2 regions of the Ralstonia sp. RRA genome follow, and region 2 is predicted to be linked to the other one. Evidence: riboswitches for the same ligand, from Rfam matches in the RefSeq annotation. Region 2 holds a riboswitch; the other holds the start of a gene.

Region 1 (4,773 bases), on a different replicon from region 2:
GCGTCCTGACCGAGCGCAGCACCGCCAGCGCAACCGCAGAAACCGAACGCGAGGCGCAGGCCTATCACGACGCACGGCAACTCATCATCGGCGCCATCATCGTGGCAACCTGCCTGGTCGTGGTTGCGGTGGCCTACCTTGCCTACGCAGTCTCCCGACCGATCGCCGTGCTGGTTGACCGCATGCACCACATCGCCAACAACGATACGCACGTCGACATCCCGGGCCTGGACCGTCGCGATGAAATCGGCGACATCGCACAGGCCGTCGCACGCTTTCGCGACAACACCATCGAACTGGGCCGCAGCAAGGACGCCCTGGTTGCACAGGCGACCGTCCTGCAGGACATGCTGGACAAGGAGCGCCGCCTGGCTGAACTGCAGCGCAACTTTGTCTCCATGGCCTCACATGAATTCCGCACACCGCTGGGCGTGATTGACGGCCATGCACAGCGGCTGATGCGCATGCGCGAAGTGCCCCCACCGGAGGTGATCGAAGAGCGATGCGGCAAGATCCGCGCGGCCGTGCAACGCATGACGCATCTGATGGACCATCTGCTCGATTCTTCGCAGTGGCTCGATAGCACGACGCCCGCAGCGATGCGGCGCACCCTGTTTCCGCTGCCGGCGTTGCTTCACGAAGTTTGCGAGATGCACCGGGACAGCACGCCCGGCGCACGCATCGAAGAACACATCGAAGCCGATGGGCCCGACACCTTCTTTGGTGACGCCAAGCTGCTCTTCCAGGCGTTCAGCAACCTGATCGGCAATGCCGTCAAATACTCGCCGCCCGGCAAACCGATTGGCGTGTATGTGCAAGGCAATGCCGAAAGCGTATCGGTGGTGGTGGAAGACCGCGGCATGGGTATTCCGGAGCGCGACATCGAGCGGCTGTTCGAGCGCTACGTCCGCGGCGGCAATGTGGCCGGCACAGTGGGTGCCGGTGTCGGCTTGTATCTGGTCAAGCTTGTGGTCGAACTGCACCGGGGCACGATTACCGTGAGCAGCGCAGAAGGCAAAGGCTCCAGGTTCATCGTGCGCCTGCCACGGCTGGAGCCCTGATCAGGCGCGCTTCGAAGCCTTGAGCGACAACGCCCATGTCACGGTGCCCACAATCGCACCGAACAGGAACGGGTACGACCACAAATTCCCGGGACCCCACTTGAGAAACGACCAAACCAAACCGACCGTCACCACAACCAGGCCCCACTGCGCGGATTTGCCCGCGAGGTGACGAATCACACTGTTGTAGAGCAGGATGCAGGACAACAAGGAAATCAGTGCCGTTAGCAATGATGTCGATCCCGTACGCACAAGCTCCCAATAGGCCCATGCGTAACGCAGGGTGAAGCCAAGCTGCAGCAACGTTGCGATGACAAGTGGTGCGCGCGTCGAATCGGTGGCGGGCGAGTTGGACGTGCTGGCGTTCTGGTCTACAGGTTTTGAATCCATCTTCCCCTCTTCTCTGTGTTCTTGCGGACGGTTTCACATCGATCGACCGGCGTAAATGCGGCGCCCAGATCGCTTGGATGCGCAGCATAGCATTCGGTCGGCACACCACCTCGGCAATCACCCGGCTTGCCGAACATCACAACCCGTGACACACTCCAACCCGCTGCCTTCACCGGCAGCACGCAGGCGCGGCGGGCGCAACACGCACCGCTGCAACACGCCGCAGGAGAGACCGGGTTGCAACGATGCCCGGCGCCGATGGAGCAACCACCCCGGAAACTCTCAGGCAAAAGGACTGTGGCGTCGACTGCGAATCTGGAGAGAGGCATGCACGGGCATGCCCACCGAAGGGGAAGGCGCCAGCGCAGCTGACGCCCAAGCTCTCAGGTCCCAAGACAGATGGGGTGAGCCGACCGGATCGTCCGGTTATGACATCACTCCATAGGGACCGCCATGACGCATATCGTCATCGTCGGCGCCGGTATTTCCGGCGTCACCACTGCTTACACGCTCTCGCAACTCGGCTATCAGATCACGGTGCTCGACCGGCATCTGTATCCGGCCATGGAAACCTCGTTTGCCAACGGTGGACAGCTTTCCGCCAGCAATGCCGAGGTCTGGAACAGCACCGGCACGCTGCTCAAAGGCATCAAATGGATGCTGCGCAACGATGCGCCGCTGCTGCTCAATCCCAAGCCGTCGTGGCACAAGTATTCGTGGATCGGCGAGTTCGTGGCGAGCATCGCCCACTACCGCCGCAACACCATCGAGACCACGCGCATGGCCATCGAAGCGCGCAAGCACCTGTTTGCGATGGCCGAGCGCGAACAGATCGATTTCGACCTGCAACGGCGCGGCATCCTGCACGTCTATCACGACAAGGCGAGCTTTACCGCAGCAGGCAAGGCCAACGCGCTGCTCGTTGCCGGCGGGCTGGAACGCCACGCCGTGAGCCCCGAAGACATTGCTGCAATCGAGCCCACGCTGCGCGGCAACTACTACGGCGGCTACTTCACCGAATCGGACGCCACAGGCGACATCCACAAGTTCACGCGCGGTCTTGCGCAGGCCTGCGAGAAACGCGGCGTGCGCTTCATGCAAGGCGTGGATGTGCGCGACGTGGAAACCACTGAACGCGGTGTGCGCTTGCTGCTGCAGACCACACTCGATGATCGCCTCTCCACCAGTGAGGCCAACGTGGTGCAGGAGATCACCGCCGATGCGCTGGTCGTCTGCGCCGGCGTCGGCAGCCGGCATGTCGCGCAGATGGTGGGCGACCGCATCAACGTGTACCCGGTCAAGGGCTACTCGATCACCGTGCATCTGGACGATGAGGCCAGCATGCAAGGCGCGCCGTGGGTCAGCCTGCTGGACGAGAGCGCGAAGATCGTCACCAGCCGCCTGGGCGCGGGCCGCTTCCGCGTGGCCGGCACCGCGGAGTTCAACGGCTACAACCGCGACATCCGCGCTGATCGCATTGAACCCCTGGTGGCCTGGACGCGCCGCAACTTTGCCATCGGCACCTCACGCGTGGTGCCGTGGGCCGGCTTGCGCCCGATGATGCCGGACATGATGCCGCGCGTTGGTCGCGGGCGGCATGCGCGCGTGTTCTACAACACGGGCCATGGGCACCTTGGCTGGACGCTCTCTGGCGCCACGGCCGCGATGATCGGCGACGTGATCGCGCGCGACTGCCCATTGCACTGATCGCCAATCCCACAACGGATCGGGCCAGCACAATCCAGGCCCGATCCGGTTGGGTGTTACGCAGTCGGGGATACCGGCGCCTCAGAGCGCAGCACCCGAACCGGCACGGACTTGTAGGACGGCGTGCCACTCTCCTTGTCGATGTAGTCCAGCGGCACCAGCACATTCGCCTCGGGGTAGTACGCCCCCACGGAGCCACGCGCAATGCTGTAGGCGATGGCCGTGATCCTCTCCAGGCGCAGCTTCCGGCCGGACACGATGGTCTCGATGTCGACCAGGTCGCCATGTTCGAGCCCGCGTGCGGCAAGATCAGCTTCGTTCATGAACAGCACGTCGCGCCGACCAAACACGCCGCGGTAGCGATCGTCCAGCGCGTAGATGGTGGTATTGTACTGGTCGTGGCTGCGCAACGTGATGAGACGCAGCACGTCCTCGCCGCCGAGGACATCGGCGTCCTCCCGCACCCCGCCGTACACGGAGAACATCGCCTTGCCCGTGGGCGTTGGCCATTGGCGCTCGGTGGGCGGCAACGGCAGGCGGAAGCCGCCCGGCGTGCGGATGCGCTCGTTGAAGCGCTCGAAACCAGGGATGGTCTTCTCGATCAGGTCGCGAACCTTGTCGTAGTCGGCAACCAGCTCCATCCAAGGCACCTTGCTGTGCGGCAACGTCGCCTTCGCCATACCGGCAACAATGGCCGGCTCGGAACGCAGGTGCTCGGACGCCGGCGTCAGCTTGCCCGCCGATGCATGGACCATCGACATCGAATCCTCAACGGTGATCGATTGCGGGCCACCGGCCTGCATATCAAGCTCCGTCCGGCCCAGGCAGGGGAATACGTAGGTTTCCTTGGCCACCAGCAGGTGCGAGCGGTTGAGCTTTGTACCGACGTGCACGCTCAGGTCAAGCTTGCCCATGGCCGGAAAGCTCTGCTCCGGATCGGGCAGTGCCACCGCAAAATTGCCGCCCAGGCAGATCAGCGCTTTCGCCTTGCCGTCGATCATGGCCTGCATGCCGTTGACGGCATCGTGCCCATGCGCCGCAGGCGGCTTGAAGCCGAACACGCTTTCAATGCGCTGGAGAAAATCGGCGGACGGCTTTTCCGTAATGCCCACCGTCCGGTTGCCCTGCACGTTGGAGTGGCCCCGTAGCGGACAAATGCCGGCACCCGGCTTGCCAAAATTGCCGCGCATCAGCAGCAGGTTGGCGATCAGGCGCACGTTGGCCGTGCCCTTGTTGTGCTGAGTCACGCCCATGCCATACGTGATGATGGTGGCGTTCGACTTGGCATAGGCCTCAGCAACCTGCTCCAACTCGGCGCGCGTCAGCCCGCTGGCCTTTTCGATGTCGGGCCACGTTGCGGCTTCCAGTTCGGCTGCGAATGCATCAAAGCCCTGGGTGTGCTCTGCAATGAAGTCGCGGTCCAGCACATCGCCTTGCGTCGCCTCCATGGCCAGGAGGGCCTTCATGATGCCGATCAGCGCGGCAGCATCGCCACCGCCATCGACCTGGTAGTACGTCGACGCGATACGGGTCGAGCCATAGGTGGCCATTTCCAGCCAGTTCTGCGGGTCAGCAAAGCGCTCCAACGCGCGCTCGCGCAGCGGGTTGAACACGA
Region 2 (4,773 bases):
GCCGCGCTCATCGCAGGCGACCACGACGACCTGCATGCCGGCCATCTGCGCCGATGCCGGGTTCGTGCCGTGCGCCGACGATGGGATCAGGCACACGTTGCGGTGCCCCTCGCCGCGGCTGGCGTGGTAGGCGTGGATGATCAGCAGGCCGGCGTATTCGCCCTGCGAGCCAGCGTTCGGCTGCAGGCTCACGGCGGCGTAGCCGGTGGCGGCGCACAGCATCTGCTCGAGCTGGTCGATCATCTCGCGGTAGCCCACGGTCTGGTCGGCCGGCGCGAACGGGTGGATGTTCGAGAACTCGGGCCACGTCACCGGCAGCATCTCGGCGGTGGCGTTGAGCTTCATCGTGCACGAGCCCAGCGGGATCATGGTGCGGTCGAGCGCGAGGTCCTTGTCGGCGAGGCTGCGCAGGTAGCGCAGCATTTCGTGCTCGGAGTGGTGGGCGTTGAACACCGGGTGCGTCAGGTACGCGCTCTGGCGCACCAGCGAGGCCGGATACGCATCGGCGACGCTCGCTTCGGTCTTGTCGAAGTCCGGCGCGGTGGCGTGCGCGGCGTGCGCGAAGACGTCCCACAGGGCGACCACATCGGCGCGCGTGACGGTCTCGTCCAGCGAGATGCCCAGGCGTGCGTCGTCGATCTGGCGCAGGTTGATGCCGTGCGCCTGTGCGGCGATGTGCAGGTTGGCGGTGCGCGGGCCGGTGGCGACCGTCAGCGTATCGAAGAAGGCATCGGCTTCCAGCGTGTAGCCGATCGCGCGCAGGCCGGCGGCCAGCGTGGCGGTCAGGCGGTGCACGCGCTGGGCGATGCGCTTCAGGCCTTGCGGGCCGTGGTAGACGGCGTACATCGACGCCATCACGCCCAGCAGTACCTGCGCGGTACAGATGTTCGAGGTGGCCTTCTCGCGGCGGATGTGCTGCTCGCGCGTCTGCAGCGCGAGGCGGTAAGCGGAGTTGCCTTGCGCATCGATCGTCACGCCCACCAGGCGGCCGGGCATCGAGCGCTTGAACGCATCACGCACGGCCATGTAGCCAGCGTGCGGGCCGCCGAAACCGAACGGCACACCAAAGCGCTGCGTGTTGCCGATCACCACGTCGGCACCCCATTCGCCCGGCGCAGCCAGCAGCGTCAGCGCGAGCAGGTCAGCCGCGGCGACGACCAGACCGCCCGCAGCGTGCACGGCGTCGGTCAGTGCCTTGTAGGTCGCCAGATCGCCCAGCAGCGCACCGTTGGCGCCCGGGTATTGCAGCAGCACGCCAAAGGCGTCGTGCTTGGCAGCATCGGCGGCCGGGCCCGTCACCACTTGCACGCCGATCGGCTCGGCGCGCGTGCGCACGACTTCCAGCGTTTGCGGCAGCACGTCGTCGGCCACGAAGAACACGGTCGACTTCGACTTGCCGATGCGCTGCAGCAGCGTCATCGCTTCGGCCGCAGCGGTGGCTTCGTCCAGCATCGACGCGTTGGCGATGTCCATGGCCGTCAGGTCGATCACCATCTGCTGGAAGTTCAGCATCGCTTCCAGGCGGCCCTGCGAGATTTCCGGTTGGTACGGCGTGTAGGCCGTGTACCAGGCCGGGTTCTCGAGGATGTTACGCAGGATCACGCCCGGCGTGTGCGTGCCGTAGTAGCCCTGGCCAATCAGGCTCTTGACCACGCGGTTCTGCCCGGCGATGCCGCGCAGCTTGGCCAGCGCGGCTTCTTCCGTCAGCGGCTGCGTGAATTCGCCCAGCGGCATCACGTCTTGGCGGCGGATGGCGGCGGGGATCACGGCGTCGATCAGCGCGGCGCGGCTGGCGTAGCCGAGCGTGCCGAGCATCTGGGCCTGCTCGTCGGCAGACGGGCCGATGTGGCGGTGCGAGAAGGCGTCGCGCGCCTCCAGGTCAGCCAAAGAGGGACGTTCGGCGGACAGCGCCGAGGAAGCGGGGTGCGGAGCGTTCATGGCAAGGGCTCGAAATTCAGGCAATGCAGCAAAAAGCCGATGCGCGGGTCAGGCACATCGGCTTGAAGGACCGGCTTAGCCGATCTTGGCGGTGTACTGCTCGGCCGACAGCAGGGCGTTCACGTCGTCGGCGTTGGTCGGCTTGATCTTGAAGAGCCACGCGGCGTAGGCATCGGCGTTGACCGACTCGGGCGCGCCCGAAGCGTCAGCGTTGTTGGCGATGATCTCGCCCGACACCGGGGCGTAGATGTCGGACGCAGCCTTGACTGATTCCACCACGGCAATCGCTTCGTCCTTGGCGACGGTGCGGCCAGCGTCCGGCAGCTCGAGGAACACGATGTCGCCCAGCGCGTCTTGCGCGAAGTCGGTGATGCCGATGGTCAGCGTGCCGTCGGCTTCAACGCGGATCCACTCGTCGTGTTCGGTGTACTTCAGATCGGCGGGGATGTTGCTCATGAAAGGTTCTCCGGAAGATTTGGAATGAGTGGAATTCGGGTTCAGCTAACCAGCGCCTTGCCATTGCGCACGAACGGCAGTTTAACCACAGTCGCGGTCAGCTTGCGGTCGCGGATCTCGACCTGCACGTCGGTGCCGATGGCCACGTCCTTGGGCAGGCGCGCCAGCGCGATGGACAGCGACAGGCTCGGGCTGAACGTGCCGCTGGTGATCTCGCCGTCGCCGGCGGGGGTGATGACCTTCTGGTGGGCGCGCAGCACGCCGCCCTTGTCACGCAGGATCAGGCCGACGAACTGCTCGTGCTGGCCGCCGGCTTGCAGCGCAGCCTTGCCGGTGAAGTCGCGTTCGCTTTGCAGGTCGACCGTCCAGGCCAGACCCGCGTCGAGCGGCGAGACGTGCTCGTCCATGTCCTGGCCGTAGAGGTTCATGCCGGCCTCCAGGCGCAGCGTGTCGCGTGCACCCAGACCGGCCGGGCGGACGCCGGCTTGCAGCAGGCGCTCCCACACGCCGGCGATCTGCGCGGCGGGCACGACCAGTTCGAAACCGTCTTCACCGGTGTAGCCGGTGCGCGCGACCATGATCTCGCCCACGCCATCCACAGTGACGAAGCCGGCGTTGAACGGCTTGAGCGCTTCGCCCACGGCCTGCGTGCCGGGCAGCGCGGCGTAGGTCTTGGCGCGGGCGTTCGGGCCCTGCACAGCCAAGATGCCCAGCGGCTCCGCTCCAGCGTTGTTGTCGGAGCGGCGCGGCGTGATGGTCACGTCGGTGCCGGCAGCGGCGTTCTGCGCGACGATCCATTCGAGGTCGGTCGGCGCGGTACCGGCGTTGACCACCAGGCGGAACCAGTCTTCGCGGAAGAAATAGACGATCAGGTCGTCGATCACGCCGCCCTTGGGGTTGAGCATGCAGCTGTAGAGCGCCTTGCCCGGGGTTTGCAGCTTGTCGACGTTGTTGGCGAGCAGCCCACGCAGGAAATCGCGCACGCGCGCGCCGGTGAGGTCGACCACGCACATGTGCGAGACGTCGAAGATGCCGGCGTCTTGGCGCACGGCGTGGTGTTCTTCGATCTGGGAGCCGTAGTTGACGGGCATGTCCCAGCCGCCAAAGTCGACCATGCGGGCGCCCAGCGAGCGGTGGATGGCGTTGAGCGGCGTGTGTTGGAGCGTCATGGAATCTCTCGGCTTGGGCGCCGCCGGTGGCCTCGGCAGGGCGCGTTATTCGGGACCAGAAAAGCAAAAAGGCCACCCGCGCAGCCTGATGCCTCATGGTGACGCCATGAAGATGCAAGCTGCGCGGATGGCCCCTCTGTCCTTGGTACCTGAGAGATTGCGAAGCGGGGCGCATAGCGGTGCGCGCCGTTCGTGAGCCCCTTCGGTGGGCGCCTGCAGTGGTCGTGCAGCGCCAGCTCTCCAGAGTGCGGTCAGACGCATGTCTGGCCGATCCGCCCGGTCCTTGGTGCCTGAGAGTTTTCGGGTGCTACCCCTTCGGCGGTGCCTGGCCGTGTGCGGCGGGCACGCTCTCCCGGATGGATGGGCGGAATTTACGGAAGGGGGATGGGATTGTCAATTAGGAGGATTGGCTGGGGCAGTGTTCCTGGGTTTGGTTTTCTTGTTGGTGGTCCATCCCCTGTTTCATCCCCTGCCGGGGCTGACTCACTTTCTTTGTCTTGCCAAAGAAAGTAAGCAAAGAAAGGCGCGCCCAAGATGGCGACCCATCCCTTGAATTTGTGTAACCGGGCGGAGACGGGGAAAACTCGCTGCGCTCAGACAGTTCCCCGTCTTTTTTCCGCCCGCTTACACAAATTCAAGGCGCCATCTAGGGCAGGGACGTCAAAAGCGAAACGCCAAAGACAACGGCCACACCCTCGGGGCATTGGCGGTTTCGCCTTGCCCCGGGGTGTGGCCGGTGTGCGGGTCGGTGGTCAGCCGGTGATCAGTTGCCGATCTGGCGGCTCACCTTGTTTTCCTGCTGGTTCAGCGTGCGTTGTTCCTGCTTGGTGATGTGGCCACCATTTTGAGCGGCCATGTCGCGCTCTTCCTGGCGAATCTGGCGGTCTTCCTTGTGCAGCGCCTTGGCCTGGCCCTTGGTGATTTCGCCTTCCTTCACCTCGTTGTGGATGCGCTTGTTCTGGTTGGCGAGGCGGTGATTCACTTCCGCGCGACGCGGGTGGTCTTTCTGCCATTGCGTTTGGGCGAAAGCCCCCGTGGTAGCAGACAGAGCAACGGCGGTCACAGCCAGGACTTTGACGATGCGGTTCATGGTTTTCTTCCTCCGGTGAGCGACCGACCGATTCAGCCGCTGTCCTGCCTATAACGGACGGTTTTGGCCGAAAGCTGACGGCCACCGTGTAACCGCGCGTAAGCCGTGTAACCCCACAGG

What was found. Region 2 has a riboswitch for glycine ahead of gcvT (glycine cleavage system aminomethyltransferase GcvT). Riboswitches for the same ligand answer to the same signal wherever they lie in the genome.
Region 1: linked by a shared signal. The riboswitch ahead of V6657_RS23895 (D-amino acid dehydrogenase) and the one ahead of gcvT (glycine cleavage system aminomethyltransferase GcvT) in region 2 are both predicted to bind glycine.

What each region holds. Positions count from the first base shown of each region.
Region 1 covers NZ_CP146092.1:1,297,478-1,302,250, reverse strand. The annotation lists gene V6657_RS23905 (ATP-binding protein) at 1-1,061, shown strand, start outside; gene V6657_RS23900 (hypothetical protein) at 1,062-1,451, opposite strand; glycine riboswitch at 1,665-1,759, shown strand; gene V6657_RS23895 (D-amino acid dehydrogenase) at 1,905-3,158, shown strand; gene V6657_RS23890 (FdhF/YdeP family oxidoreductase) at 3,215-4,773, opposite strand, start outside.
Region 2 covers NZ_CP146091.1:3,426,408-3,431,180, reverse strand. The annotation lists gene gcvP (aminomethyl-transferring glycine dehydrogenase) at 1-1,938, opposite strand, end outside; gene gcvH (glycine cleavage system protein GcvH) at 2,014-2,394, opposite strand; gene gcvT (glycine cleavage system aminomethyltransferase GcvT) at 2,436-3,563, opposite strand; glycine riboswitch at 3,690-3,817, opposite strand; glycine riboswitch at 3,831-3,928, opposite strand; gene V6657_RS16480 (hypothetical protein) at 4,327-4,653, opposite strand.